DNA from 4 places in the Solibacillus sp. FSL K6-1554 genome. Region 1 is predicted to be linked to each of the others. Evidence: a T-box and tRNA genes for the amino acid it is inferred to sense, from the RefSeq annotation. Region 1 holds a T-box; the other regions hold tRNA genes.
What was found. The T-box of region 1 lies ahead of leuS (leucine--tRNA ligase). A T-box ahead of a tRNA ligase gene usually reads a tRNA of that ligase, here a tRNA-Leu.
Positions count from the first base shown of each region.

Region 2: it encodes a tRNA-Leu, which carries the amino acid that the T-box ahead of leuS (leucine--tRNA ligase) is inferred to sense. The anticodon was not compared.
Region 3: it encodes a tRNA-Leu, which carries the amino acid that the T-box ahead of leuS (leucine--tRNA ligase) is inferred to sense. The anticodon was not compared.
Region 4: it encodes a tRNA-Leu, which carries the amino acid that the T-box ahead of leuS (leucine--tRNA ligase) is inferred to sense. The anticodon was not compared.

Region 1 covers NZ_JBBOSS010000001.1:2,938,383-2,945,849, reverse strand. The annotation lists gene MHB58_RS14595 (class I SAM-dependent methyltransferase) at 1-155, opposite strand, end outside; gene MHB58_RS14590 (TIGR01212 family radical SAM protein) at 152-1,108, opposite strand; gene MHB58_RS14585 (MDR family MFS transporter) at 1,242-2,411, shown strand; T-box leader at 2,463-2,678, shown strand; gene leuS (leucine--tRNA ligase) at 2,791-5,205, shown strand; gene MHB58_RS14575 (CoxG family protein) at 5,375-5,809, shown strand; gene trhA (PAQR family membrane homeostasis protein TrhA) at 6,006-6,647, shown strand; gene MHB58_RS14565 (hypothetical protein) at 6,689-7,467, opposite strand, start outside.
Region 2 covers NZ_JBBOSS010000001.1:3,465,785-3,473,251, reverse strand. The annotation lists rRNA gene MHB58_RS17370 (23S ribosomal RNA) at 1-351, shown strand, start outside; rRNA gene rrf (5S ribosomal RNA) at 472-587, shown strand; tRNA gene MHB58_RS17360 (tRNA-Asn) at 602-677, shown strand; tRNA gene MHB58_RS17355 (tRNA-Ser) at 687-778, shown strand; tRNA gene MHB58_RS17350 (tRNA-Glu) at 796-870, shown strand; tRNA gene MHB58_RS17345 (tRNA-Val) at 898-973, shown strand; tRNA gene MHB58_RS17340 (tRNA-Met) at 992-1,066, shown strand; tRNA gene MHB58_RS17335 (tRNA-Asp) at 1,070-1,145, shown strand; tRNA gene MHB58_RS17330 (tRNA-Phe) at 1,168-1,243, shown strand; tRNA gene MHB58_RS17325 (tRNA-Thr) at 1,251-1,326, shown strand; tRNA gene MHB58_RS17320 (tRNA-Tyr) at 1,333-1,416, shown strand; tRNA gene MHB58_RS17315 (tRNA-Trp) at 1,427-1,500, shown strand; tRNA gene MHB58_RS17310 (tRNA-His) at 1,533-1,608, shown strand; tRNA gene MHB58_RS17305 (tRNA-His) at 1,648-1,723, shown strand; tRNA gene MHB58_RS17300 (tRNA-Gln) at 1,747-1,821, shown strand; tRNA gene MHB58_RS17295 (tRNA-Gly) at 1,834-1,908, shown strand; tRNA gene MHB58_RS17290 (tRNA-Cys) at 1,914-1,987, shown strand; tRNA gene MHB58_RS17285 (tRNA-Leu) at 2,032-2,112, shown strand; gene nagB (glucosamine-6-phosphate deaminase) at 2,525-3,256, shown strand; gene MHB58_RS17275 (DMT family transporter) at 3,287-4,165, opposite strand; gene MHB58_RS17270 (S66 peptidase family protein) at 4,293-5,204, shown strand; gene MHB58_RS17265 (DIP1984 family protein) at 5,439-5,948, opposite strand; gene MHB58_RS17260 (B3/B4 domain-containing protein) at 5,962-6,651, opposite strand; gene queG (tRNA epoxyqueuosine(34) reductase QueG) at 6,751-7,467, shown strand, end outside.
Region 3 covers NZ_JBBOSS010000001.1:455,794-463,260, forward strand. The annotation lists rRNA gene MHB58_RS02245 (23S ribosomal RNA) at 1-1,687, shown strand, start outside; rRNA gene rrf (5S ribosomal RNA) at 1,762-1,877, shown strand; tRNA gene MHB58_RS02255 (tRNA-Val) at 1,889-1,964, shown strand; tRNA gene MHB58_RS02260 (tRNA-Lys) at 1,975-2,050, shown strand; tRNA gene MHB58_RS02265 (tRNA-Gly) at 2,101-2,175, shown strand; tRNA gene MHB58_RS02270 (tRNA-Leu) at 2,182-2,270, shown strand; tRNA gene MHB58_RS02275 (tRNA-Arg) at 2,291-2,367, shown strand; tRNA gene MHB58_RS02280 (tRNA-Met) at 2,427-2,500, shown strand; tRNA gene MHB58_RS02285 (tRNA-Ser) at 2,513-2,605, shown strand; tRNA gene MHB58_RS02290 (tRNA-Met) at 2,651-2,725, shown strand; tRNA gene MHB58_RS02295 (tRNA-Asp) at 2,729-2,804, shown strand; tRNA gene MHB58_RS02300 (tRNA-Phe) at 2,810-2,885, shown strand; tRNA gene MHB58_RS02305 (tRNA-Gly) at 2,889-2,962, shown strand; tRNA gene MHB58_RS02310 (tRNA-Ile) at 2,974-3,050, shown strand; tRNA gene MHB58_RS02315 (tRNA-Asn) at 3,062-3,137, shown strand; tRNA gene MHB58_RS02320 (tRNA-Glu) at 3,139-3,210, shown strand; gene MHB58_RS02325 (S-layer homology domain-containing protein) at 3,484-5,052, shown strand; gene MHB58_RS02330 (hypothetical protein) at 5,329-5,457, shown strand; gene MHB58_RS02335 (DUF779 domain-containing protein) at 5,619-5,945, opposite strand; gene exaC (acetaldehyde dehydrogenase ExaC) at 6,018-7,467, opposite strand, start outside.
Region 4 covers NZ_JBBOSS010000001.1:237,882-245,348, forward strand. The annotation lists rRNA gene MHB58_RS01165 (23S ribosomal RNA) at 1-1,328, shown strand, start outside; rRNA gene rrf (5S ribosomal RNA) at 1,392-1,507, shown strand; tRNA gene MHB58_RS01175 (tRNA-Val) at 1,517-1,592, shown strand; tRNA gene MHB58_RS01180 (tRNA-Thr) at 1,602-1,677, shown strand; tRNA gene MHB58_RS01185 (tRNA-Lys) at 1,684-1,759, shown strand; tRNA gene MHB58_RS01190 (tRNA-Gly) at 1,810-1,884, shown strand; tRNA gene MHB58_RS01195 (tRNA-Leu) at 1,889-1,977, shown strand; tRNA gene MHB58_RS01200 (tRNA-Arg) at 2,005-2,081, shown strand; tRNA gene MHB58_RS01205 (tRNA-Pro) at 2,105-2,181, shown strand; tRNA gene MHB58_RS01210 (tRNA-Ala) at 2,190-2,265, shown strand; tRNA gene MHB58_RS01215 (tRNA-Ser) at 2,285-2,377, shown strand; tRNA gene MHB58_RS01220 (tRNA-Asp) at 2,404-2,479, shown strand; tRNA gene MHB58_RS01225 (tRNA-Phe) at 2,490-2,565, shown strand; tRNA gene MHB58_RS01230 (tRNA-Ile) at 2,572-2,648, shown strand; tRNA gene MHB58_RS01235 (tRNA-Asn) at 2,658-2,733, shown strand; tRNA gene MHB58_RS01240 (tRNA-Glu) at 2,736-2,807, shown strand; gene MHB58_RS01245 (hypothetical protein) at 2,922-3,344, shown strand; gene MHB58_RS01250 (cupin domain-containing protein) at 3,759-4,883, opposite strand; gene MHB58_RS01255 (fumarylacetoacetate hydrolase family protein) at 4,941-5,891, opposite strand; gene MHB58_RS01260 (FAD-dependent monooxygenase) at 6,131-7,345, shown strand; gene MHB58_RS01265 (IclR family transcriptional regulator) at 7,375-7,467, opposite strand, start outside.

The DNA.
Region 1 (7,467 bases):
TCAAAAGCATATACATAGCCGTCATCCCCAACGAGATTTGCTAAAAAAAGAGTATCATGTCCATTTCCAGCTGTTGCATCGACCGCAATATCACCCTCGGAAACCGACATTTCCAATAATGTTTGGGCATATTGAAGAACACGTTCTAATTTCATTTGGACACTTCCGCCTTATAAAACTTCCCTTGATAAGAACCTCTACGTTCCAGCTCTGCATCAATTCCGTTCAGAACTTCCCATTTGTTGACAGACCACATCGGACCGATCATTAAATCGATTGGACCATCACCAGTAATACGGTGGACAATCATTTCAGGCGGAATAATTTCAAGCTGATCTGCTACAAGCTGAATATAAGCATCCTTTTCCATAAATTCCAGCATGCCTTTTTCGTATTGCTTCACAAGTGGTGTTCCTTTTAAAAGGTGCAGAAGATGGATTTTGATACCTTGGACATCGAGCTTTGCCACTTCACGGGCCGTTTCCATCATCATATCGTAATCCTCTAGCGGCAATCCGTTAATAATATGCGTCACTACACGAATGCCATGCTTGCGCAATTTATTAACCCCTTCCACATATGTCGCATAATCATGTGCACGGTTAATTAAATTGGCCGTTTTTTCATGAACCGTTTGAAGTCCCAATTCTACCCATAAATACGTGCGTTCATTTAACTCTGCCAAATATTCTACAACATCGTCCGGCAGGCAATCTGGACGCGTTGCAATTGAAAGGCCCATTACTCCTTCACAGGCAAGCGCTGCTTCGAACTTTTCCTTTAGTACTTCAAGTGGAGCGTGTGTATTTGTATACGCTTGGAAGTAGGCCATTGTTAAGCCGTCTTTCCATTTGTTCTCCATTTTTGCTTTGATCTTTTCGAACTGTACGGGAATCGGATCGACTTTACTGCCCGCAAAGTCACCTGAACCAGCTGCTGAACAAAATGTACAACCGCCAAAAGCGACCGTCCCATCACGGTTTGGACAATCAAACCCTGCATCCAAAGCGACTTTGTATACTTTCTTTCCGAATTCGTTTCGTAAATAGCGATTCCATGTATAATAACGTTTCCCATCTGACGGGAAAGGAAAATTTGTTTCTGTCATTCCTTGTTCACTCCTCTAACGTATTATTCTAACATGGACAGAACATCGTGTCCTAATAGAAATCTTTTTCTTGTACAAATTCCTGTTAAAGAATAAACTAGTAAATTGAGCAAATATTGAAGGAGGAAAGTTAGTGCCGAAACAAGTATGGCTATTAATTATTGGTACATTCGTAAATACGGTCGGAAATTCGTTTTTATGGCCTTTAAATAGTATTTATATTCATGATCATTTAGGAAAATCCTTAACTACCGCTGGAATTGTCCTTATGTTAAATTCATTGGCTGGTGTTTTCGGCAATCTAGTAGGCGGTTACTTATTTGATAAATTAGGTGGCTATAAAGCAATTTTAATTGGGGTTGTATTTAATTTATTGTCAATCACACTATTAACGATTTGGCATGATTGGCCACAATACATCATATTTTTAACGATGATGGGCTTTAGTGGAGGGATTGTATACCCGGCGATTTATGCGATTGCAGGAAGTGCCTGGCCAGAAGGAGGTCGACGTGCTTTTAACTCGATCTTTTTGGCAAACAACGTAGGGGTCGCAATCGGCCCGGCATTGGCTGGCATTGTTGCCGATATTAAGTTTGACTATGTATTTAGTGCGAATCTATTTTTCTATGCTGTATTTTTTGTACTTGTCATCACAACATATAAGCGTTTTGATATGAAGGGACTGACAACAAAACCTTTCTCAGGTAATGAGACAAAAAGAAGAAACAGAGGGCCGATTGTGGCGCTTAGTATATTAAGTATATCTTTAATCGTCTGCTGGTTAAGCTACTCCCAATGGAGCGCGACCATTTCTTCTTATACACAAGGATTAGGAATGAGCCTGTCTGAATACAGTTTACTCTGGACAATCAACGGCTTTATGATCGTTGCTGTTCAGCCGATTATCCGTCCGCTTGTTACACGTTGGGAAAACAAAATAAAGCATCAGCTGGTGCTTGGGCTGATATTGATGTCGCTATCTTATATCGTCGTTTATTTTGCCCAGGACTTTAAGATGTTTGCTGCAGCGATGGTCATTTTGACATTTGGGGAAGTGTTCTTCACACCGGTCATTCCGATGATTGCCAATAAACTGGCACCTCATGGACAAGAAGGTTTTTATCAAGGGCTCGTCAATAGTGCATCGACAATTGGGCGGATGATTGGGCCTGTGTTTGGCGGGTTAATGGTAGATTTATATGGCATGCAAATATTAATGCTTATATTATCGGTACTAATTATCGTTGCCATTATTCCATGTCTGCTCTTTGATCGTACGCTAGGAAAAGAACAAACATAAAACAGTTACTTGTGCTTTTGTGTTGAATTCGTTAAAATGAATGAAATAATAATATTGACTGTGATGAGGAATAGTAAATGGACACACTTTATAGAGAGCTGGCGGCAGGTGGAAGCCGGTAAGTGTCAAGTTGAACTCGCCTCGGAGTTTGCTTTAGTGAAGTAATAGTAGCTAATGGCCGTGTATTCGCGTTAAGAAATGAAGCTGAGTGCTGCGTCACTAATTTGGGTGGTACCGCGGGAGTAAAAAATATCTCTCGTCCCTTCTTATCATAAGATGGGACGGGATTTTTTTATTTTTTAAATATTCTGTTAAATCATTGATGATACGCCTAAAATACATAAACCACAGCAAGAATATATTTAAAGGAGGAATTATTGTGAGTTTTAATCATCAGCAAATTGAGAAAAAGTGGCAAACGTTTTGGGATGTCAATAAAACATTCAAAACTGAAAATGAAATGGATAAGCCAAAGTTTTATGCATTGGATATGTTCCCTTACCCATCAGGTGCGGGTCTGCACGTAGGACACCCTGAAGGTTATACAGCGACAGATATTTTGTCTCGTTTTAAACGTATGCAAGGCTACAATGTCCTTCATCCAATGGGTTGGGATGCATTCGGTTTACCTGCAGAGCAATATGCACTTGATACAGGGAATGACCCAGCTGAATTTACAGCTAAAAACATCGCGACATTCAAACGTCAAATTAACGAGCTAGGCTTCTCTTATGACTGGGATCGTGAAATTAACACAACTGACCCGTCTTATTATAAATGGACGCAATGGATTTTCACTAAGTTAGTGGAAATGGATTTAGCGTATGTAGATGAAGTGGCAGTAAACTGGTGTGAAGCATTAGGTACGGTTCTTGCTAACGAGGAAGTAATCGACGGAGTTTCTGAGCGTGGCGGTCACCCGGTAGTACGTCGTCCGATGCGACAATGGGTACTGCGTATTACAAAATATGCAGACCGTTTAGTCGATGATTTAGTTGATGTTGACTGGCCTGAATCAATTAAGGAAATGCAACGTAACTGGATCGGCCGTTCTGAAGGCGCACAAGTGAAATTCACTGTTGCTGGCACAGACAAAAACTTCGAAGTATTTACAACACGTCCGGATACATTATTTGGCGCGACATACTGTGTATTAGCACCAGAGCATAAATTAGTAGCTGACATTACTACTGCAGAGCAAAAAGAAGCAGTAGAGGCATACTTGGAAAAAGTATCATTAAAATCTGATTTAGAACGTACAGACTTAGCAAAAGAAAAAACAGGTGTATTCACAGGTGCTTATGCAGTGAACCCGATCAACGGCAAACAAGTGCCGATCTGGATTGCGGATTATGTATTGGCAACATACGGAACTGGTGCAATTATGGCTGTTCCTGCACATGATGAGCGTGACTATGAATTTGCAAAAGAGTTCAATTTAGAAATCATTCCAGTTCTTGAAGGCGGAGACATTGAGAATGAAGCATTCACTGGTGACGGTGCGCATATTAACTCGGACTTCTTAAACGGATTAAATAAAGCAGACGGTATTGCGAAGGCAATTGAATGGTTAGTGGAAAATGGTGTAGGGGAAAAGAAAATTACTTACCGTTTACGCGACTGGTTATTCAGCCGTCAACGCTACTGGGGAGAACCAATTCCAGTAATTCACTGGGAAGATGGCACAATGACTACGATTCCTGTAGAGGAACTGCCATTGGAATTACCGAAAACAACAAATATCCGTCCTTCAGGTACTGGTGAATCACCACTTGCAAATATTGAAGAATGGGTGAATGTAGTTGATCCAGTAACAGGCAAAAAAGGACGCCGTGAAACGAATACAATGCCACAATGGGCCGGTTCATCATGGTACTTCCTGCGCTATATCGATCCGAAAAATGATCAGGCGCTTGCAGATCCGGAACTATTAAAACATTGGCTACCAGTCGATATTTATATCGGTGGCGCAGAGCACGCGGTACTTCACTTACTATACGCACGCTTCTGGCATAAAGTGCTTTATGATTTAGGACTTGTTCATACGAAGGAACCGTTCCAAAAGTTATTTAACCAAGGGATGATTCTAGGTGAAGGCAATGAAAAAATGTCTAAATCTAAAGGCAATGTTGTAAACCCTGATGACATTATCGTTTCACATGGTGCTGATACATTACGTTTATACGAAATGTTCATGGGTCCACTGGAAGCTTCTGTAGCATGGAGCACGAACGGTCTTGACGGGGCACGTCGTTTCCTAGATCGTATTTGGCGTCTATTCGTCACAGATGAAGGAAAGCTTGCTGCAAAAGTTCAAGATTCTGCTGACACAACATTGGAAAAAGTGTATCACCAAACTGTGAAAAAAGTGACGGAAGACTACGAAGGCATTCGCTTCAACACAGCAATTTCACAAATGATGGTATTCATTAATGATTGCTACAAAGCGGAAGTTATTCCAACAGAATATGCAAAAGGCTTCGTGAAACTTTTATCGCCAATCGCACCGCATATTGCTGAAGAGCTTTGGTCAATTTTAGGACATGAAGATACAATTACGTATGCAACATGGCCAACATTCGATGAGTCAAAACTAGTAGACGATGAAATCGAAGTTGTTGTACAAGTTTTAGGTAAAGTACGTGCAAAAGTAACGGTTGCAAAAGATATTACTAAGGAAGATTTAGAAAAAGTTGCTTTAGCAGACAGCAAAGTACAAGAATTTATCGAAGGGAAAACAGTTGTGAAAGTAATTGTCATCCCAGGTAAATTAGTTAATATCGTTGTTAAATAATTAATCAAATAAAATTAATGCACGGTGTTTTCATTTGGAAAACCACCGTGTATTTTTATTTAGATTTCATATGAAAAGCAAAAATAACTATGTTGCGTAACCGATTTCTATGTAATACTAGAATAGTAAATGGTCACATTTAATGAATAGTAGAAAGAAGTGTAACAACATGGCACAAGCATCACATTCAGTACAAATCCCAGTTAGCCAGGAACAAGTATGGGCTTTCGTAAGTAAAATCGAAAAATGGGCTGTATTAGTTCCGGCGTACAAAGAACATAAAGAACTGGATGCCCAAACATCACATTGGACATTCGAAGGAAACTTTAAAGGTTTAAAGAAAAAAGTTGAAATCGAAATTAAAATTATCGAAATGAATGAGCCTTCTAACATCAGATTTGAAATAACTGGGCTATCGGATAATATTAAAGGCGGCGGCGAATTTACAGCTGAGCCGAAAGATGGCGGTACATATATGACAGGTGTGGTAGAAGTAACTGCTGGAGGTCTTTCTGGAGCAGTATTGAATCCGGCTATTAAAGTATTATTGCCGAAAGTTACGACTCGCTTAACAGAAAAAATCGCTCGCCATATCCAGGCATAAGACTATCAATAACTCACTGGAAAAAATTTTTCCCAGTGGGTTTTTTTATGTGAAAGAAGGGGGTATAGCTTTAATGGACAGGCCCTCCCTAGATTTCCAGCAAATCCATGATAAATATCATATGGAAAGCATGACAAGTTCTTCTATAACAAACAGACACAATTTTTTATAATTGAATAATGAAAGAGGTGGCTTTATGACACAAATCATGATGGAACAAAGTGGATATAGTACAAAAGAAGAATTTTGGAACGGGCTGACACACGGGATTGCCGCATTGCTGACGATTCCCGCAACATTGCTGTTAGTGAACAAAGCCCAGCATCAAGGCACAACATTAGAGCTCGTAAGCTATATTATTTTTGGTATTTCAATGTTCTGCCTGTATTTCGCTTCAACGATGTATCATTCATGGCCAAAACATAAAACATTTCTGAAAAAGCTCGATCACAGCTCCATTTTTTTATTGATTGCAGGTACGTATACACCAATCGTATTAGTCGCAATTGGCGGCAAATTGGGATGGACAATTTTTGCGGTTCAATGGATTTTAGCGACAATCGGTATTGTACTGAAACAATTCTTTGTTTACCGTTTTAAATTACTATCGCTGTTCGTTTACATCGGGATGGGCTGGCTCATTATTTTTGTAGCCAAGCCGTTATTCGCACATATTGGCATCGCCGGTTTTGCCACATTATTAATGGGTGGACTGTCCTATACGGTCGGCACGTACTTTTACAAAAATGACCGCATTCCATACAACCATGCGATTTGGCACTTATTTGTTATGGGCGGCAGTGTCGCGATGTTCTTCGCAATTTACTTATATGTATAAACAAAAGAGTCAATCCTGTTATAGTGAGGATTGACTCTTTTCTAGATGCTCGCTGTAAATTTTTCGATTAAATCTTGCAAGTAATCGTCATATTGTTCTTCGTTGCGTTTTTTCATTTCTTCCAAAACCTGATTTAAAAATGTTTTGTTGTCCATGAACTGATCCGGCAACGTTTCATATAGTAGCTGATGATGGTAATTTTCCTGATCCAAATAAAGCTCAAAATAATAGCCGAGCTTTTCGTCTTCATTGAACATATGCATCATGCAATCTACTTCATAGCATTGCATAATAAAATCATGTTTAAAGCCAATTTGGACGGTAAATGCAATATGCCCGCCTTCACCATCTAATTTAAATGAATCCATATCAGAAATCATTTGGTTTTTTTGCATGAGCCAGTACAGTTCGTTTGCCTGACGGTTGGTCGTAAAGCTTGTAATCCCTTTCGGCGCATTTTCAATGAAGAAATGCTTTGCCAGTTTTGCTTGCACCGCCTCTTCAATTGATGAGGAAGAAGCAATTTTATCAAGCTGCTGACATACAATTAGCAATAGTGCCGGACTTTTTTGCAAATGCTCAATAATCTTTTTTAATTGCATCGGGCAAACATTTGGTATATTGACCAAATCGACAGCCAAAGACATGCCAACACCTTGTTTATTTAAGCCAAGTATCAAATATAATGGAACACTTTTCGCATAGGAGTTATTTTTTTCAACATAGCAAAAAACACGAATGGAAAAGGTAAATTCATCTTTATTACGATTGCTTATTTTTGTGCAGGTTAAATGAGTTTGCATGAGCTCATCAGATGCTA
Region 2 (7,467 bases), 530 kb from region 1:
GGCTGTTCGCCCATTAAAGCGGTACGCGAGCTGGGTTCAGAACGTCGTGAGACAGTTCGGTCCCTATCCGTCGTGGGCGTAGGAAATTTGAGAGGAGCTGTCCTTAGTACGAGAGGACCGGGATGGACATACCGCTGGTGTACCAGTTGTCTTGCCAAAGGCATCGCTGGGTAGCTATGTATGGACGGGATAAGTGCTGAAAGCATCTAAGCATGAAGCCCCCCTCAAGATGAGATTTCCCATTACGCAAGTAAGTAAGACCCCTGAAAGACGATCAGGTAGATAGGTTCGAGGTGGAAGTGCGGTGACGCATGCAGCTGACGAATACTAATCGGTCGAGGACTTAACCACATTTTATTGCTCAATTCAATGAAACGTTTATCCAGTTTTGAAAGAATGAAAAATTATTATAAAAATACTTGACAAATAAGAAAAGTATGATATAATAAATAATGTCTTTCGATTAAATAGTCTAGTGATGATGGCAAAGAGGTCACACCCGTTCCCATACCGAACACGGAAGTTAAGCTCTTTAGCGCCGATGGTAGTTGGGGGCTTCCCCCTGTGAGAGTAGGACGTCGCTAGGCTGTTATAGAATTATTCCGAAGTAGCTCAGTTGGTAGAGCATCCGGCTGTTAACCGGCAGGTCGCAGGTTCGAGTCCTGCCTTCGGAGCCATTAAATCTTGGAGAGTTGTCCGAGTGGCCGAAGGAGCACGATTGGAAATCGTGTATGCGGGTAACCCTGCATCAAGGGTTCAAATCCCTTACTCTCCGCCAGGCTTAATTTATAAAGAGGCCCGTTGGTCAAGTGGTTAAGACACCGCCCTTTCACGGCGGTAACACGGGTTCGAATCCCGTACGGGTCACCAAAAGATACATAAGTAGTATCCAGCATTGGAGGATTAGCTCAGCTGGGAGAGCACCTGCCTTACAAGCAGGGGGTCGGCGGTTCGAGCCCGTCATCCTCCACCATTAAACAAATAGTATTATCGCGGGGTGGAGCAGTGGTAGCTCGTCGGGCTCATAACCCGAAGGTCGCAGGTTCAAGTCCTGCCCCCGCAACCAAATGGTCCCGTGGTGTAGCGGTTAACATGCCTGCCTGTCACGCAGGAGATCGCCGGTTCGATCCCGGTCGGGACCGCCATTTTTTTAAAAAATTAATTTGTGGGTTTGTAGCTCAGTTGGTAGAGCATTAGATTGAAGCTCTAAGTGTCGGCGGTTCGATTCCGTCCAAACCCACCATATTTTTGCCGGTGTAGCTCAGTTGGTAGAGCAACTGACTTGTAATCAGTAGGTCGAGGGTTCGACTCCTTTCGCCGGCACCATTACCTGGAGGGGTAGCGAAGTGGCTAAACGCGGCGGACTGTAAATCCGCTCCTTAGGGTTCGGCGGTTCGAATCCGTCCCCCTCCACCATCCTTTTGATAGGGGCATAGTTTAAAGGTAGAACTACGGTCTCCAAAACCGTCAGTGTGGGTTCGATTCCTACTGCCCCTGCCAAATAACTTAAAAATACTTAAAATAATATAGTGGCGGTTGTGGCGAAGTGGTTAACGCACCTGATTGTGGTTCAGGCATTCGTGGGTTCGATTCCCATCAGTCGCCCCATTTTTATTTAGGTTTAAGTGTTAAAATTATAATATAGTGGCGGTTGTGGCGAAGTGGTTAACGCACCTGATTGTGGTTCAGGCATTCGTGGGTTCGATTCCCATCAGTCGCCCCATTCTATATCATAATTTAAATATTTGGGGTATAGCCAAGCGGTAAGGCAACGGATTTTGATTCCGTCATGCCCTGGTTCGAATCCAGGTACCCCAGCCATTTTTTTATTTTGCGGAAGTAGTTCAGTGGTAGAACACCACCTTGCCAAGGTGGGGGTCGCGAGTTCGAACCTCGTCTTCCGCTCCAAATATGGCGGCATAGCCAAGTGGTAAGGCACAGGTCTGCAACACCTTTATCACCGGTTCAAATCCGGTTGCCGCCTCCATATTTTATTTAATCGGAGAAACCGATTTTTTTTTACCTTATTTTGCCGAGTTGGTGGAATGGCAGACACGACGGACTCAAAATCCGTTGCCGCGAGGCGTGTGGGTTCAAGTCCCACACTCGGTATCTGAAAAAAAGACTTCACAGTTCATACTGTGAAGTCTTTTTTTATTTTTATAATCGATATATAAAGTCCCATAATCTTTTTAAAGAGCATAGAATAGATTATAGAATCCGACTTCAACAGTGGTATTTATAAGTGAAATTAGGAAAGAATAGATTCATCGATTCTTTTATATGATAATGAGAAAAATAAAGTCTGCGTACGGAATATTGGGAGATTAGTATGGGAGAATATCATATTATATACAAAGGAAATTAGTATGTTTTCCAGAAAATCCTGCACGTTTTTTCTGGCGTATTAAAATTATTTACTATAAAATTAACATAGTGATGTTAGGAATGAATTTTAAAAAAACGTATTTTATTTAAGTGATATAAATTATGGAAAATAGCGAGGAAGTAGGGAATTAAACAAATGAATGTAGCAACAAATTTGAAGTGGATTGAAGCGGCAAACTATGATGAGTTGAGTAAAATTGCCGCAACGATTTTTATAGATCAATTAAAAAAGGATAGTTCAACGGTATTTGGAATGGCTACAGGAGGTACCCCGGAAGGCTTTTATAAAAAGCTTGTAGCTGCGTATAAGGCAGGCGAAATATCTTTTAAACAGGCAAAGTCTTTCAACTTGGATGAATATATCGGTATTAATCCGGCAAATGAAGCGAGCTACCATTATTATATGGACTATAACCTGTTTAATCATATCGATATGAAACGGGAAAATATTTATTTACCAGCTGGTAATAAGTCGAATTTAGAAAAAGCTGCCGCTGAATATGATGCATTGATTAATGCGGCAGGAAATATTGATATACAGCTTTTAGGAATTGGTGTAAATGGACATATCGGTTTTAATGAACCTGGAACTCCTTTTGATTTAGGTACAAATATTGTAGAGCTTGCACAGTCTACACGTGAAGCGAATCAAGTCTATTTTGATTCAATTGATGATGTGCCGACACATGCCATTACAATGGGAATCAAAACGATTTTAAGTTCTAAAAAGATTGTATTATTAATTTCAGGTGCATCAAAACAGGAGGCATTTGAACGTTTACGCAGCGGTGTCGTAACAGAAGATTTCCCTGCGAGCGCACTGCACAACCATCCAGATGTGACGGTTATTTATACAGATGTAAAATAAGGTAAAGGAGTGCATACATTGTGCACTCCTTTATTTGATCGATGAAATAAATACTCCTGTAATTACCGCAATGCCTCCGATTACTTGAGCGATGAGGAGTTGCTCATTTAAAAACAGTACAGCAAAGATTGTGGCAAATAGAGGAATGAAGTTTAGATAGATTCCTGCTTTGTTTGCTCCTAATGAGACAACGCCATTGTTCCAGCTTAAAAAGGCAACTATCGAAGCAATGATCCCTACATAAAAAATCGCCCCAATTGTCGAAGCGTTCCATACGATTGCTTGTGATGTTGTTAGTAGTTCATATACTGCGAACGGCAGTAACATAATAGCTCCGATTGCAATCGTCACTAAAAACGTAGAATAACCCGGCAGCTTACCTGCGTACTTTTTAATGAGTAATGAATAGAAACTCCAGCACACTACCGCAATCAAAACGATCAAGTCCCCTTTGTTGAATGAAAATGAAAGCAGGATTTGTAATGAGCCTCCGGATATAATAAAGAGCACTCCGGCTAAAGAAAGCAGTGTGCCGATCATTTGGAACTTCGTTAACCGTTCTTTTAAAAAGATAAAGCTCAGTATGTATATAATAATCGGTGTTGATGAATTCATTAAAGATGCATTAATGGATGTTGTATCATGCAAGCCGATGTAGACGAGTGTATTGAATGCGGCAACTCCTGTTATTGCTAAAATGATGACAGCACCCCAATGCTGTTTCAGCGCAGGCCATTCTTTTTTCGTCCGGTTGTAAGCGATTGGGAAAAATACGAGAAAGGCGACAATCCAACGTAAAAAGGCAAGTGTAATCGGAGGAATATCTCCTGAAACAGCTCGTCCAATTACAAAGTTGCCGCCCCACAATAAAGTAGCCAAAATGAGCAGTAGCTGTGGTGGAAATTTCATTATTGAGCATCTCCTTATATTGGAAATTGATTTTATCTATTATAAGGACAACCACATGGAATTTGCAATGCGCTTTACATAAAACGCTATGATACAATAACGACAGAAGCAAAAGGAGGTCATTAGCATGAAAATTCGACCAGCAAGGTTACAGCATGGCGATACAGTCGGATTAGTTAATTTAAGTAGTCCGCTTAATATAGAATCATTAGGGGATAAATTAGCGTTTTTAGAGGAATTAGGTTTAAAGTATAAGCTTGGTAATACGGTACAGGCATACGAAGGCTATTTGGCAGGTTCCGACGAGGAGCGGATTAAAGACTTTCACCAAATGATTGTTGATCCGGAAGTGAAGGCAGTCTTTTTAGTGAAGGGCGGCTACGGAATCTCAAGAATCATCGATAAGATAAGCTATCCATTAATCGAGGACAATCCGAAAATAATTTGGGGCTTTTCCGATGTGACGACTTTACATACACAAGTAAACGAGTTTGCAAATTTAGTGACATTCCATGGTCCGATGCTGTCTAGTCCAAAAGGGGAACTGGACCCTCTTTCTAAAAAAATGTTCCAGCAGCTATTCCAGCCGATTGAAATTCAGTATACAGAAAGCATTTCACCTCTTACGACAATTATACCGGGAACTGTACGCGGCGAATTGACAGGCGGAAATTTAAACCGTATTGTCAGCACACTTGGAACTAAATTTGAAATTGATGTGCGCAATAAAATTTTACTACTTGAAGATTTAGGTGAAACAATCGAGCAAATTGATTTAATGCTGAATCAGCTTCGTCTTTCAAGAAAGCTGGAGCTTGCAGCAGGCTTTGTAATAGCAGACTTTAATATGCCGGATGATACATACAGCTATGAAGATGTGCTGAAGGTAATAGAAGGGTATTTGAAGCCGTTTAACAAACCGGCAGTAGCAGGGTTCAAAATTGGTCATTGCGAGCCTAATATTGCGATTCCATTAGGTGTGGACGTATTATTAGATGCAGATGAAAAGACATTAAGCATTTTACCGGGTGTAGAGTAGGATTTAGATGAAATAAAAAGCAAAGACACCTTTTCACGTGTAAGTGAGCAGGTGTCTTTTAATAACGGGCGAGCAAAAATACTCAATTACGATTGTGTTAGCTTTTACTATAGTTGGTTATGTGTGAAAGGTAACAGTGTAAACGGTAAAGGGTCATCGGTTTGACCATTAGTTGGGGATGCCGAAGCAAAAATCGCCCGTTATTACCTAGTTTGGAGTCTCACCGCCCTAGGTTTAGAAATAGTTGCTGTCATCAAATTCAATTTCAACTTGATAGTTTTTGGCATTAATTAAATTGGAAAGGCGATGTGCTTCCTTTTCAAGCTCATTTGCACGGTTTCGGTATGTCATTGGATCATACAATGCTACACGGTAAAGTATGGCATCACCGGAATTATGGTAGAAAGCCTCTTTTTCCTCAGAACCAAGGTTTTTGCAAAATTGTGCTTCTGCACGTAATTGACTCGCAAGTTCAATCGCCTCTACAATAGGCATTTCCTCATCTTTAAACACAATAGTATTGTCGATATTAGCCCGGTAGATCAGGGCATCAAGTTTACGTGAATCATAACGAAGCTCTTTTAACTCGGCTTCAAGCATTTCGAGTGTATAATCAGGTGTTTTCGGCTGTTCGCCTTTTTCAATAATAGCATGTGTTAATGAATGTACTTGTATTGTTCGTTCCTGGATTCTTTTCGTAATGATACTTTTTAGTTTTACTGCCTCAGCTAAGTTAATAGTCAAACGATTTCACTCCTTAAATATGAACTTTTGAATTTTCCCTTGAAAGAATATGTACTTCATATTCGCCACCGCTAATTTGTGTAAACATGTTTCCTGCACTGCCTAGTAGTTCAGCAGCTTCCTTTCCACTGAGGGAAGGGCGTAAATAAAAGATTTGCAGCGCATTTGTCGTAGCTTCTGTCACTGCCGTTCTTTTTGAATCAACAAAGGGGCTGCCGAATGGACCGATTGCATCCTTGGCATGGATGATGTTATCTAATGAATTAAAGCGTCCATTAATTCCTTCATAGCCTGTCGATGCATTGCCGACATTGATTTCCACATTACCATCAATACTTTCTGCATCATAAATGCCAACAGGTATTTCGTATTGCAGGGAGAAGAAGTTATTTAGATCAACAGCCGAATGGAACGGTGCTAAATATTGCTGTTTGGCGATACGGCGCATTAAGCTTTCCGCAGAGTGACGGTACCGGTTCGGGTCCCCGCCAAAAGCCTTCCAAAGCTGGCGCCACTCTTTAATACCAGGACGTTCTGTCACAGGTGTTTCCTGTAATTCCAGATATAGATTTTCCTGATAAAGTTGTGTGCGACCTTTAATCATTTGAGGAGATTCTTCGACGATAATTTTGCTATAATGGATAAGGCCAATTTTTAATTGCTCATTGACAGAAAAAAGAGCTTCATTTATTGAAATATTCATGAGAACACCTTCTTACATTGTTTTTAATGGGAGAAATACTAAAATATGTAATACGGAATAAGTTTATAATTATTGTATCATTTGAAAGGAGTATGTGAAATGAAAGTTCATCAACTTCAAGAAGAATTAGTGAAATACGCAGCATCTATTGGTGTTGATAAAATAGGATTTACGACCGCTGCTCCGTTTCATGAATTGAAAAACCGTCTGCGTCGTCAGCAACAATTAGCATACCAATCAGGCTTTGAAGAAGCAAATATAGAGCTGCGTACAGAGCCTTTAAAATTATTAGATGAAGCAGAAAGTATTATTGCGATCGCGATTGCCTATCCTTCACGCATGCAAGATGCCCCGCAGGGAAAAAAAGGGGAGCGCCGCGGTATTTTTTGCCGTGCTTCATGGGGGATTGACTATCATACAGCTGTTCGTGAACGTCTGCAGCTCATTGAAGCATGGCTGCATGAACGTGTGCCAAATGTAAAGGTGAAATCGATGGTCGATACTGGGGAACTAGTAGATCGTGCAGTTGCAGAACGGGCAGGTATCGGCTGGAGCGCCAAAAATTGTTCGATCATTACACCGGAGTTTGGTTCGTACGTCTATTTAGGCGAGATTATCACGAATATCCCGTTTGCCCCTGACACACCGATGGAGGATGAATGCGGAGACTGTACATTATGTATTGATGTATGTCCAACTGGAGCGATCGTTGCACCTGGGCAGCTGAATTCACAGCGGTGCATTGCCTTTTTAACTCAAACGAAAGGATTTTTACCGGATGAGTTTCGGGCAAAAATCGGAAACCGTTTGTATGGC
Region 3 (7,467 bases), 2.5 Mb from region 1:
TTCTAACAGCGTTGAAGTCAGACCGGAAGGACTGGTGGAGCGGTTAGAAGTGAGAATGCCGGTATGAGTAGCGAAACATGGGTGAGAATCCCATGCACCGTATGACTAAGGTTTCCTGAGGAAGGCTCGTCCGCTCAGGGTTAGTCGGGACCTAAGCCGAGGCCGATAGGCGTAGGCGATGGACAACAGGTTGATATTCCTGTACCACCTCCTCACCGTTTGAGAAATGGGGGGACGCAGTAGGATAGGGTAAGCACGCCGTTGGTTGCGCGTGTTCAAGCAGTAAGGCGTGTATGTAGGCAAATCCGCATACTTTAACGTTGAGCTGTGATGACGAGCTCGTATGAGCGAAGTTCCTGATTTCACACTGCCAAGAAAAGCCTCTATCGAGGTGAGAGGTGCCCGTACCGCAAACCGACACAGGTAGTCGAGGAGAGAATCCTAAGGTGTGCGAGAGAACTCTCGTTAAGGAACTCGGCAAAATGACCCCGTAACTTCGGGAGAAGGGGTGCTTCTTTGGGTGCATAGCCTAGAGAAGCCGCAGTGAATAGGCCCAGGCGACTGTTTAGCAAAAACACAGGTCTCTGCAAAACCGTAAGGTGACGTATAGGGGCTGACGCCTGCCCGGTGCTGGAAGGTTAAGAGGAGCGGTTAGCGCAAGCGAAGCTGTGAATTGAAGCCCCAGTAAACGGCGGCCGTAACTATAACGGTCCTAAGGTAGCGAAATTCCTTGTCGGGTAAGTTCCGACCCGCACGAAAGGCGTAACGATCTGGGCACTGTCTCAACGAGAGACTCGGTGAAATTATAGTACCTGTGAAGATGCAGGTTACCCGCGACAGGACGGAAAGACCCCGTGGAGCTTTACTGTAGCCTGATATTGAATTTTGGTACAACTTGTACAGGATAGGTAGGAGCCAGAGATCTCGGAGCGCCAGCTTCGAAGGAGGCGTCGGTGGGATACTACCCTGGTTGTATTGAACTTCTAACCCATGCCCCTTAGCGGGGTAGGAGACAGTGTCAGGCGGACAGTTTGACTGGGGCGGTCGCCTCCTAAAGAGTAACGGAGGCGCCCAAAGGTTCCCTCAGAATGGTTGGAAATCATTCGTAGAGTGTAAAGGCATAAGGGAGCTTGACTGCGAGACCTACAAGTCGAGCAGGGTCGAAAGACGGGCTTAGTGATCCGGTGGTTCCGCATGGAAGGGCCATCGCTCAACGGATAAAAGCTACCCCGGGGATAACAGGCTTATCTCCCCCAAGAGTCCACATCGACGGGGAGGTTTGGCACCTCGATGTCGGCTCATCGCATCCTGGGGCTGTAGTCGGTCCCAAGGGTTGGGCTGTTCGCCCATTAAAGCGGTACGCGAGCTGGGTTCAGAACGTCGTGAGACAGTTCGGTCCCTATCCGTCGTGGGCGTAGGAAATTTGAGAGGAGCTGTCCTTAGTACGAGAGGACCGGGATGGACATACCGCTGGTGTACCAGTTGTCTTGCCAAAGGCATCGCTGGGTAGCTATGTATGGACGGGATAAGTGCTGAAAGCATCTAAGCATGAAGCCCCCCTCAAGATGAGATTTCCCATTACGCAAGTAAGTAAGACCCCTGAAAGACGATCAGGTAGATAGGTTCGAGGTGGAAGTGCGGTGACGCATGCAGCTGACGAATACTAATCGGTCGAGGACTTAACCACATTTTATTGCTCAATTCAATGAAACGTTTATCCAGTTTTGAAAGAATGAAATTTCTTTTAACTAAATAATTAAGTGAAGTGATGATGGCAAAGAGGTCACACCCGTTCCCATACCGAACACGGAAGTTAAGCTCTTTAGCGCCGATGGTAGTTGGGGGCTTCCCCCTGCGAGAGTAGGACGTCGCTTCGCTTATTTTTTTTGGAGGATTAGCTCAGCTGGGAGAGCACCTGCCTTACAAGCAGGGGGTCGGCGGTTCGAGCCCGTCATCCTCCACCATTTTAATCAAGAGCCATTAGCTCAGTTGGTAGAGCATCTGACTTTTAATCAGAGGGTCGAAGGTTCGAGTCCTTCATGGCTCACCAGTTTATAATCATTATTTATACTGTCAGAGTAAAAATATCTTAAGCATTTTGCGGAAGTAGTTCAGTGGTAGAACACCACCTTGCCAAGGTGGGGGTCGCGAGTTCGAACCTCGTCTTCCGCTCCAAAAAATGCCGGGGTGGCGGAACTGGCAGACGCACAGGACTTAAAATCCTGCGGTGAGTGATCACCGTGCCGGTTCGATTCCGGCCCTCGGCACCATCTTTATAAATAAACAATATGCGCCCGTAGCTCAATTGGATAGAGCGTCTGACTACGGATCAGAAGGTTGTGGGTTCGACTCCTGCCGGGCGCGCCATATTACTCAACTGGATAGAGCTTACATTGCTTTAACTAGTAGAGATAACTATTGATCTTGGCTACCTAGCTCAGCTGGCTAGAGCATTCGGTTCATACCCGAAAGGTCGTGGGTTCGACTCCCTCGGTAGCCATTTTAAAATTTTGGAGGTATACCCAAGTCTGGCTGAAGGGATCGGTCTTGAAAACCGACAGGCGGGTAACACCGCGCGGGGGTTCGAATCCCTCTACCTCCTCCATTTTTACAAACTGGGTACTTAAAACAGGTTCAAACATAATATTATCGCGGGGTGGAGCAGTGGTAGCTCGTCGGGCTCATAACCCGAAGGTCGCAGGTTCAAGTCCTGCCCCCGCAACCAAATGGTCCCGTGGTGTAGCGGTTAACATGCCTGCCTGTCACGCAGGAGATCGCCGGTTCGATCCCGGTCGGGACCGCCATTTATGGGTTTGTAGCTCAGTTGGTAGAGCATTAGATTGAAGCTCTAAGTGTCGGCGGTTCGATTCCGTCCAAACCCACCATATGCGGGTGTAGTTTAGTGGTAAAACCTCAGCCTTCCAAGCTGATGTTGTCGGTTCGATTCCGATCACCCGCTCCAGTTTTTAAATAGGGCCTATAGCTCAGCTGGTTAGAGCGCACGCCTGATAAGCGTGAGGTCGATGGTTCGAGTCCATTTAGGCCCACCATATATAATTATTCCGAAGTAGCTCAGTTGGTAGAGCATCCGGCTGTTAACCGGCAGGTCGCAGGTTCGAGTCCTGCCTTCGGAGCCATGGCCCGTTGGTCAAGTGGTTAAGACACCGCCCTTTCACGGCGGTAACACGGGTTCGAATCCCGTACGGGTCATTTCTAAGCATGTAGCAGAAGCTGCATGCTTTTTTTATTTGTAAAGGATTTTAAATTTCTTATAGTCCGTAGTCTTTCTCGAAATAGGATATTAGTTTAACGATATAGAGATTGTTGTGAAAAAGGGGAGAAGCGACAAATCCTAACTATAATTTTGAGTGGTCATGAAAAGGATGAACAATCCATTACTACCAAAAAGATAATTTAAATACTATTCAAAAATAACTTTCTTTCTTTATTAAAAAATTTATAATAAATAAGGGAGGTTAGAAAATGAAAAAAGTATTTAGTCTATTATTAGTGTTTCTTCTAACTATATCCTCGATGTTATATGCTACACCAACAAGTGCGGAACAAGTGTTTACCGATGTATCGCCAAAGCATAGTAACTATCAGGATATAGCTTTTTTATTGGATAAAGGTATTATTAGCGCCGATAAAAAGATATACGGTGTAAAGGATATTGTGACACGCGAAGAAGTGGCTGTCATGGTCGCAAAAGCTGTTGGTCTTGACGGCACACAGCGAGCTACGAAGTTTAAAGATGTTCCGAAGTCTCATAAAAACAGCGGGTATATTCAATCAGCTGTGGAGGCCGGTATCATTAACGGCTATACGGATGGTACATTTAAGCCGACGACAAAAGTGACACGTGGTCATATGGCTGCATTTATTGCACGTGCATTTGATTTACCGAATGGCACGAAAACCTTTAAAGATGTGAAAAAAGGGCATACGGCATATGAAGCAGTGAGCCAATTAGCTGCAGCCAATATTACAACTGGTTATGAGGATGGTACATTTAAGCCTGCGAATAATTTAACGCGTGCTCATATTTCTGCATTTTTAGCACGTGCAGTGAAATATCAGGAAGGTTTAGGCTCAACATCTTCTAAATTGAACGTACACTTTTTAGATGTTGGACAAGGAGACTCGATTTTCGTTCAAGCACCAAATGGAAAAACAATGCTTATTGATGCAGGGACGAAAGAATACGGCAGCACGGTTGTTGCTTATTTAAAATCTAAAAATGTGAAGAAGCTTGATTACGTAGTAGCAACACATCCAGATGCCGATCATATCGGTGGATTAGCTGCAGTACTGGAAAGCTTTACGGTTGGCGAGTTTATTAACAGCGGGAAAGTCCATACAACGGTAGCATATGAAAATTTACTGCAGATGGTAGTTGATAAAAAAATTCCTTATACAGAGCCGAAAGCGGGAGACTTGATTTCATTGGATTCAAATGTGAAAACTCAAGTTTTAGCTGTCAATGCACAAGCAAGTGATATGAATGATGCTTCCATCGTATTAAAACTGACGTATCAAAATATGTCTTTCTTATTGATGGGCGATGCGGATGCAGGAATCGAAGAGCAAATTGCGAAGAAATATGATGTTTCCGCAACGATTTTAAAAGCGGGTCATCACGGTTCAAGTTCAAGTAGTTCGCTTGGATTTTTACAAAAAGTAAATCCGAAAGCGGTTATTTTAAGTTATGAAGAAGGCAACAGCTATGGCCATCCTCATAAAGAAGTGCTTTCAAACATTAAAACGGTTGGTACAAAAGCTTACGCAACTGCACAGGATGGAACAATTGTTGTGACAACGAACGGTCAATCCTACTCGATTAGTGCGAAAGAGTTCATCGTGCCGAATACGATACCTGAAAAACCAAAAGGTGATGTGAATTCAGGGACGTATGTCATTCCAGGAGCACCGACTGCATTTAAAAACTGTACAGAAATGCGGGTTTATTATCCGAAAGGTGTCAGCTCATCGCATCCTGCTTATGCAACAGCAAGAGACGGCGATAAAGATGGCTGGGCTTGTGAATTATAATATACGTGAAGCAGCTTAAGTGAAATTTTGCTTAAGCTGTTTTTTATTGGGCGGTTTTATTAGAACATTGATGTGGGTTATTAGAAGAGTAGTAGGGGATATTAGAAGAAATTTGAGCGATATTAGAAGTTTCGCCGGTTCCAGCTGTATTGAAGTAACGTTTTCAGCTTAATACGTTGAAACTGAAATGCAATGCGATTTTATTAGAACAACCGGACCGGATATTTGAAGAAGTCCGGGGGATATTAGCTAATCCAAAAGGGATATTAGAACAAAGTGACTGCTTATTTTCCGTTTACGGCAAACAGTGAAGAGTTTAAAGAAATGCACCAGCAGTTTTCTTATTTACTGGGCGAGTACTACAGGCAAGAAAAGAAATTTGAAAAAGCAATCCAATTCATTTAATTATAAAGGAGACGAGGAATATGAAGAAAAACGTTAAATTATCGCTATTATTATTAAGTGTGGCATTGGTGACATTGTCTATCCCAATTTATCCCCCAGTTTTATCTTAATAAAAAGCGCCATTCAGAAGCTTTATTTAAGCTGCTGGATGGCGTTTTACATTATTTCATTACCTTTGATTTCATCAAAAAAGCATATCCTTCTGCACTCTCCAATGAAAAAGATGCGCCCTGACCTTCCATTACATCAACAAGAACTTGCATATGCTTCAAATACTCCGACTGATGCTTATCAATATAATACGGAACATCCGAAATTTCCCCGAGAAGTACAAGCTGGCTGCTAATATAGTGCCCGTCCTTTGTAAAACACATTGGCACCGTACCATCGCAGCAACCGGAAGACTGCTCAAACACCAAATTTCCATGCTTTGCCTTCAACAGCTCGATAACCTCAACCGCTTTTTCAGTCGCGACTAACTTTTCCATAAAGCATCCTCCTATAAAAAAGAGGATGTACTGTAAAAGCACATCCTCTAATAGTTCGCTTCTCGCTTTGGCTTAGAAGAAACCTTGAGCGTTTTTGTTGTAGCTTACTAACATACATTTTGTTTGTTGGTAGTGATCTAACATCATTAAGTGGTTTTCGCGACCGATACCTGATTTTTTATATCCGCCGAATGCAGCGTGAGCAGGGTATTGGTGGTAAGTGTTTGTCCAAACACGACCAGCTTGGATACCACGTACAGCGCGGTAAGCTGTATCCATGTTACGTGACCATACACCAGCACCTAGACCGAATTCAGTGTCGTTGGCGATTTCCATAGCTTCTTCGAAAGTAGAGAAAGTTGTTACAGAAAGAACTGGACCAAAGATCTCTTCTTGGAAGATACGCATTTTGTTGTGACCTTTGAATACTGTTGGTGCTACATAGTAGCCGCCTTCTTGGTCAGCATCTAATTGGTTTTGGTAGCCGCCGATAAGTAGCTCAGCGCCTTCTTCTTTACCGATTTCGATGTAAGATAAGATTTTTTGTAATTGCTCATTTGAAGCTTGAGCACCCATCATTACTTCTGTATCTAACGGGTTACCGATTTTGATTGCTTTAACGCGTTCTAATACACGTTCCATGAACTTGTCATAGATAGATTCGTGAACTAATGCACGTGAAGGACAAGTACAAATTTCACCTGAGTTTAATGCGAACATTACTAAACCTTCGATAGCTTTATCCAAATACTCATCGTCATGATCCATTACGTCTGGGAAGAAGACGTTTGGTGATTTACCGCCAAGCTCTAATGTTACAGGGATAATATTCTCTGTAGCGTATTGCATAATTAAACGACCTACTCCAGTAGAACCAGTGAACGCCACTTTGTTAATGCGTGGGTTCGTAGCAAGTGGTTTACCAACTTCAATACCTAAACCATTAACAACGTTGAATACGCCTTTTGGTAATAAGTCTTGAATTAATTCGATTAATACCATGATTGAAGCTGGTGTTTGTTCAGCAGGCTTCATCACGATTACGTTACCAGCAGCTAATGCCGGAGCAATTTTCCAAGAAGCCATTAATAATGGGAAGTTCCAAGGAATAATTTGACCGACAACCCCGATTGGCTCGTGGAAGTGGTATGCTACTGTATCGTTGTCGATTTCAGAAATTCCGCCTTGTTGTGCACGAATCGCACCAGCAAAGTAACGGAAATGATCCACTACTAAAGGAATATCAGCATTTAATGTTTCACGTACTGCTTTACCGTTGTCCCAAGTTTCAGCAACAGCGATTTTTTCTAAATTTTCTTCAATGCGGTCTGCAATTTTATTTAAAATATTCGCGCGGTATGCAACAGAAGTTTGTGCCCAGGCACCTTTAGCTGCATGTGCTGCGTCTAATGCTAATTCAATATCTTCTTCAGTTGAACGTGCAACTGAAGTAAATACTTTACCAGTTACAGGTGATTTAACATCTAGGTATTGTCCTTTTACAGGAGCTACCCATTCGCCA
Region 4 (7,467 bases), 2.7 Mb from region 1:
ATTTCACACTGCCAAGAAAAGCCTCTATCGAGGTGAGAGGTGCCCGTACCGCAAACCGACACAGGTAGTCGAGGAGAGAATCCTAAGGTGTGCGAGAGAACTCTCGTTAAGGAACTCGGCAAAATGACCCCGTAACTTCGGGAGAAGGGGTGCTTCTTTGGGTGCATAGCCTAGAGAAGCCGCAGTGAATAGGCCCAGGCGACTGTTTAGCAAAAACACAGGTCTCTGCAAAACCGTAAGGTGACGTATAGGGGCTGACGCCTGCCCGGTGCTGGAAGGTTAAGAGGAGCGGTTAGCGCAAGCGAAGCTGTGAATTGAAGCCCCAGTAAACGGCGGCCGTAACTATAACGGTCCTAAGGTAGCGAAATTCCTTGTCGGGTAAGTTCCGACCCGCACGAAAGGCGTAACGATCTGGGCACTGTCTCAACGAGAGACTCGGTGAAATTATAGTACCTGTGAAGATGCAGGTTACCCGCGACAGGACGGAAAGACCCCGTGGAGCTTTACTGTAGCCTGATATTGAATTTTGGTACAACTTGTACAGGATAGGTAGGAGCCAGAGATCTCGGAGCGCCAGCTTCGAAGGAGGCGTCGGTGGGATACTACCCTGGTTGTATTGAACTTCTAACCCATGCCCCTTAGCGGGGTAGGAGACAGTGTCAGGCGGACAGTTTGACTGGGGCGGTCGCCTCCTAAAGAGTAACGGAGGCGCCCAAAGGTTCCCTCAGAATGGTTGGAAATCATTCGTAGAGTGTAAAGGCATAAGGGAGCTTGACTGCGAGACCTACAAGTCGAGCAGGGTCGAAAGACGGGCTTAGTGATCCGGTGGTTCCGCATGGAAGGGCCATCGCTCAACGGATAAAAGCTACCCCGGGGATAACAGGCTTATCTCCCCCAAGAGTCCACATCGACGGGGAGGTTTGGCACCTCGATGTCGGCTCATCGCATCCTGGGGCTGTAGTCGGTCCCAAGGGTTGGGCTGTTCGCCCATTAAAGCGGTACGCGAGCTGGGTTCAGAACGTCGTGAGACAGTTCGGTCCCTATCCGTCGTGGGCGTAGGAAATTTGAGAGGAGCTGTCCTTAGTACGAGAGGACCGGGATGGACATACCGCTGGTGTACCAGTTGTCTTGCCAAAGGCATCGCTGGGTAGCTATGTATGGACGGGATAAGTGCTGAAAGCATCTAAGCATGAAGCCCCCCTCAAGATGAGATTTCCCATTACGCAAGTAAGTAAGACCCCTGAAAGACGATCAGGTAGATAGGTTCGAGGTGGAAGTGCGGTGACGCATGCAGCTGACGAATACTAATCGGTCGAGGACTTAACCACATTTTATTGCGCAATTCAATGAAACGTTTATCCAGTTTTGAAAGAATGAAATTCTTTCAATAGTGAAGTGATGATGGCAAAGAGGTCACACCCGTTCCCATACCGAACACGGAAGTTAAGCTCTTTAGCGCCGATGGTAGTTGGGGGCTTCCCCCTGTGAGAGTAGGACGTCGCTTCGCTAGAATATTGGAGGATTAGCTCAGCTGGGAGAGCACCTGCCTTACAAGCAGGGGGTCGGCGGTTCGAGCCCGTCATCCTCCACCATTTCTAAATGCCGGTGTAGCTCAGTTGGTAGAGCAACTGACTTGTAATCAGTAGGTCGAGGGTTCGACTCCTTTCGCCGGCACCATTTAGAGAGCCATTAGCTCAGTTGGTAGAGCATCTGACTTTTAATCAGAGGGTCGAAGGTTCGAGTCCTTCATGGCTCACCAGTTTTATAAAATTATACATACTGTCAGAATAAATAGATCTTAAGCATTTTGCGGAAGTAGTTCAGTGGTAGAACACCACCTTGCCAAGGTGGGGGTCGCGAGTTCGAACCTCGTCTTCCGCTCCAAAATGCCGGGGTGGCGGAACTGGCAGACGCACAGGACTTAAAATCCTGCGGTGAGTGATCACCGTGCCGGTTCGATTCCGGCCCTCGGCACCATTTTATAATTCTTATCTCTAATAATGCGCGCCCGTAGCTCAATTGGATAGAGCGTCTGACTACGGATCAGAAGGTTGTGGGTTCGACTCCTGCCGGGCGCGCCATAATATATTTTTACTGACATATTCGGAATGTAGCTCAGCTTGGTAGAGCACTTGGTTTGGGACCAAGGGGTCGTAGGTTCGAATCCTGTCATTCCGACCATTATTTATGGGGCCTTAGCTCAGCTGGGAGAGCGCCTGCCTTGCACGCAGGAGGTCAGCGGTTCGATCCCGCTAGGCTCCACCATTTATATTTTATTCCCTTTGGAGGTATACCCAAGTCTGGCTGAAGGGATCGGTCTTGAAAACCGACAGGCGGGTAACACCGCGCGGGGGTTCGAATCCCTCTACCTCCTCCATTTTTAATATTTTTACTTTAGATGTTGGTCCCGTGGTGTAGCGGTTAACATGCCTGCCTGTCACGCAGGAGATCGCCGGTTCGATCCCGGTCGGGACCGCCATTTTTTTTATGGGTTTGTAGCTCAGTTGGTAGAGCATTAGATTGAAGCTCTAAGTGTCGGCGGTTCGATTCCGTCCAAACCCACCATACTATGGGCCTATAGCTCAGCTGGTTAGAGCGCACGCCTGATAAGCGTGAGGTCGATGGTTCGAGTCCATTTAGGCCCACCATAGTATTATTCCGAAGTAGCTCAGTTGGTAGAGCATCCGGCTGTTAACCGGCAGGTCGCAGGTTCGAGTCCTGCCTTCGGAGCCATTGGCCCGTTGGTCAAGTGGTTAAGACACCGCCCTTTCACGGCGGTAACACGGGTTCGAATCCCGTACGGGTCATATACACTTGAAAGAAAACACATTGCAGATTTTGCAATGTGTTTTTTGTTATTTTAAAAATGAATTCAACATAGGGAATTATTTGAAATACTGAATGTTAAGGAGTTTGAAGAAATGAGTATGATAGCCTATATAGGCTTTAATTTTCCGATAAAACGAAATGAAGGTGATGTAGAACATGAATATGAAGTTGACTATGTTTGCCCCGATGCAGAACATCTTAACATAGTTAAACAAAAGCATTTTACGACACCCTATATCTTTGAGATTTTACAATTTGCAAATCCTATTTGGGAATTGACGGACTATAATAAGGCTTATTCTCCACATAACTATGAAAAATCTAAAAAAAATTTTCTCGATTTATGTCATTCTCTAAAAGAATTGCTCCCGAAGGGTGATATTTGTGAAATATACATCTGCTGGGATGGAGAAGAAAATGAAGACCTTGAAGTTGAATTGAAGATTAATTTAAATGATTTACAAATTGAAGCCATTGAAATATATGAAAAGTGCTTTATTCGTGTAGAAAACTAAAGGTTAAATTAGAGTATGAGTATTGTCATGAAAGGAAAATAATTAGAGGAACTTAATTTGCTGAGCTCCTCTAATTATTTATTTCAAAATCAACAATTAAATTTAACAGAGCCTTTTGTTTAGTAAAGGGAGGGCCATCAATAAAAATGAAGGTTACCTGGTAGACTGTCCAGCTGTAATGAGCGATACAAATAGTAAATCATACAGCTATTACAAATTTATACTTTAATAAAAAACATCCTACAGACAAATCGCTTTCGGCATGGACGATTTATCGATGTAGGATGTTTTTTGAGATATATTATAAAAGGGATGCGTGGAAAATTGTTCAAAGTTCAATTGTTATACTATGTGATTAAAAATGAAGAGTTTTACGTTCTATAAAAATTGGGCAGAATTTTTATAGATGCTGCATTAACGGAATGCAGCTTTAAATTCTCCAGTCACTTCCTGGTGACCATTATTCGACTCATACGCTTGCTCGATCTCTAATTCAAAACGATCCATAATTGGAATATCATTTACAGAGAATAAGTACGAATCTTTTGAAGCATAGTGCTCATACCAAGCCCAGTTTGGAACGACAAAGTAATCGCCTTTTTTCCAGTCAAAGCGTGTACCGTTAATAACTGTATAGCCTTCACCTCTATGCACTTGATAAACAGTAGAATGCGTATGGCGTAAAGCTTTTGTATGCATGCCAGCTGGTAAGTGCTGCATACGTGTACCTAATGTCGGGTTGGCTGCTTTACCTGTAGAAGGATTAATATATTCAACAGCAAAACCATGATGCGGGTCTGGATCAAATGACATTAAGCCTTTAATTCCTTCAACCGTACGATCCCATTTATAGTTGGCAAGTGGTGCTACTGTATACTTGTCATCTCCGACAGGGCGTACCATTCCTCCACGATAACGCTTTTCCGTGAAGTTATCCGGAATATTCGGCTCTTGTAAACCGCCTTCATAAGGATCGAAGAAAGTACCGCCGATTCCGTATAAAGTCGGGATATCCAGCGCGTCTGTCCATAACATCGGCTCATCGCCAACATGTTCATGCCCGTGCCATAAACCTTTAGGTGTAATTAAAAAGTCGCCTTCCTCCATGAAAATACGTTCGCCTTGTACGATTGTGTAGGCGCCTTGTCCTTCAGAAATAAAGCGCAATGCTGATTGAGAGTGACGGTGAGAGGGGGCTTTTTCACCCGGTAACAGCATTTGTACCGCTACGTAAATCGTTTGTGTAGTAGATGCCCAACCCCATGGCTGACGATATGTTAATCCTGGATTTTGGAAATAGATTGCACGACGTTCTCCACCACGATCTGGTGTAAAGATTTGTGCTGCTTCGCCCATTTTCTTTTTAATTAGTTCATCACTCCAAAGGTAAGCTTGTGCTTGTGGCTTTGGTGTATGATTCATAATTTCCGGAATGGCTTCCCAAAGTGGACCTAAATGATATTGTTCAATATCTTTTGTAAAATCTTTTACCGTATCACTTTTCATAAACTCTTTTACTTCTTCTGATACTCCTGCCATACATCTTCACTCCTTTAATAGTAATTGTGCATAAAGAATACTAGACCGTATTGAAGGTTATACACTAACTGGCACATTTGCAGCTGCTACTTTGTTTTCCAGAGCACCAACTTTATCAATTTCGATGCGGACAACATCGCCGTCTTTCAAGAAAGTCGGAGGATTCATTGCAACCCCAACACCACCTGGAGTACCTGTTAAAATTACATCACCCGGCTCTAATGTCATTAAGTTAGAAAGGAAAGCAACTAGCTTTTGTACAGAAAATACTAAGTTAGCCGTGTTCGTTTGCTGGCGTACTTCGCCATTCACTGTCAATACAACAGATAACCCTGATGGATCCGGTAATTCATCAGCTGTTAATAAATAAGGTCCCATCGGTGCAGAACCGTCTACTGTTTTACCTTGCAGCCATTGTAATGTACGACGTTGGATATCACGATAAGTCACATCGTTCGTAATTGTATAGCCGGCTACGTAATCCAGGGCGTCTTCTTCTGAAACATTACGGGCTTGTTTGCCAATAACAAATGTAAACTCTGCTTCATAATCAAGCTGTTCAGAAATCGGATAGAATGGAATATCATCATCAGGCCCTAAAAGTGTATTTGCAAATTTAGCGAAAATAACTGGATGTGTTGGTAACTCACGGCCCATTTCCAGAATATGCTCACGGTAATTGTGACCTACACAAATGATCTTTCCTGGATTTAATACTGGTGCTCCAACATGTACTTCGTTACGATCAAAAACCGCTTTTGTAATAGAAGCATTTGGATTCTCTAAAATGAAGTCGACAGCTTGTTGCGCCAATTCAATAGATTTTTTCCCGCCTTCATAAATACCATCTGTAGTTGCCGGCACATAAGCATGGGCAATCTCCTTATAACGATATTCACCTTCTGCTTGAAGTTTTGCTTCAAAAGCATGGTTTAAATCGATTACTTGTTCCTTCACAATCGCTCCAGCACGTGTAATACCGTTCACTGTATAGTTGACTAATTTCATAGTTATCCTCCTTTATCGAAATAGAATACAAAGTTCTCTATTTAAAGAAAATATAAAGTACTTTAGGTAGTAAAGTCAATATTTTTCAGAAAAATCTTTTAAATAAGTGATTTAGGACCTATTAAAATCAATTAATTATCAGTAAATTTAGAAATATTATTGACAAATGTTTCTCTTTTACGTTACATTTTCATTATAAGTAAACAAAGTTCTCTATTTATAGAATTGGAGGTAATGATATGACAAATATTAGTGATGTAATTGTAGTTGGTGGGGGAATTGGCGGTTTAGCGACAGCGCTTTCAATAGTACAACGCACAGATAAAACGGTAGCAGTATTAGAACAAGCACCTGCATTCGGAGAAATAGGAGCAGGTATACAATTAGCACCTAACGCACTGCATGTATTGGACCAATTAGGTGTTAAAGAAGAAATATTGAATGTAGCGGTCGTACCGAAGCGCTTAGTGCTAAAAGATATTTATACGGCAAAGGAATTAGCTGTACTTGATTTGACTGACGGTTTCCAGGAGCGTTTCAAGCAGCCGTACGTTGTATTGCACCGCTCGGATCTACACCGTGTTTTATATGAAGCATGTTTGAAAAATAACCGTATTTCATTTAAAAACGATGAGCAAATCCAAACAGTATCACAAACGCCAGATCAAGTAACGATTACAAACCAACGTGGTGAGTCCTATACAGCAGAAGCAGCAATCGGGGCAGATGGTATTAAATCAAATGTACGTAAGCTATTTTCTCAAGACGAAATGATCTGTTCGGAATATGTAGCATACCGTGGGACATTACCGATTGAAGAGATTACTGCTGAAGGCGATATTGCAATGGATGATGTGATTATGTGGATTGGACCGAACTTACACTTAGTACAATATCCTGTTCGTCGCGGTGAGTTATATAATCAAGTTGTTGTTTTCAAAACATATGACTATAAACCGGAAGGCGACTGGGGGACTCCGGAAGAAATGCAACAACGCTTTGAAGGTGCACATCCGGATGTAGAGCGTGCGTTAAAGTATATTTCGACTCAATTCCGCTGGCCGATGTTCCACCGTCTGCCAATAGAAAACTGGACAGATGAAAATGTAACACTATTGGGAGATGCAGCTCACCCGATGCTCCAATATTTAGCACAAGGCGGTGCACAGGCACTTGAAGATGCATATGTATTAGGAGAAGCTTTAGAAAATGAAGCAACGTACAATGAAGCATTTTTACGTTATCAAAAAGAGCGCCAACCGCGTTCAGCAATGGTACAAAATTCAGCACGTCGCTGGGGTGAAATTATTCATGCAGATACAGCTGACGACCTTGACCGTGCGCTTGTGTTATTACGTGATCATTTATTCGGCAGTCACAAGGAAACAAACTATGATGTAGCAGACTTTTTATATAATTACTTCAACACACGCAAAAGTGAAGTTAAGAGCTGAATAACGGAAAATTAAAAAGAGAAAGGGGATTAGTTCCCTTTCTCTTTAAAGCCATATACAGTCGACATTTCTTTACTCATATCAATAATTTGCTGCATCATTTCAGATGAAGTGTCTGTAGG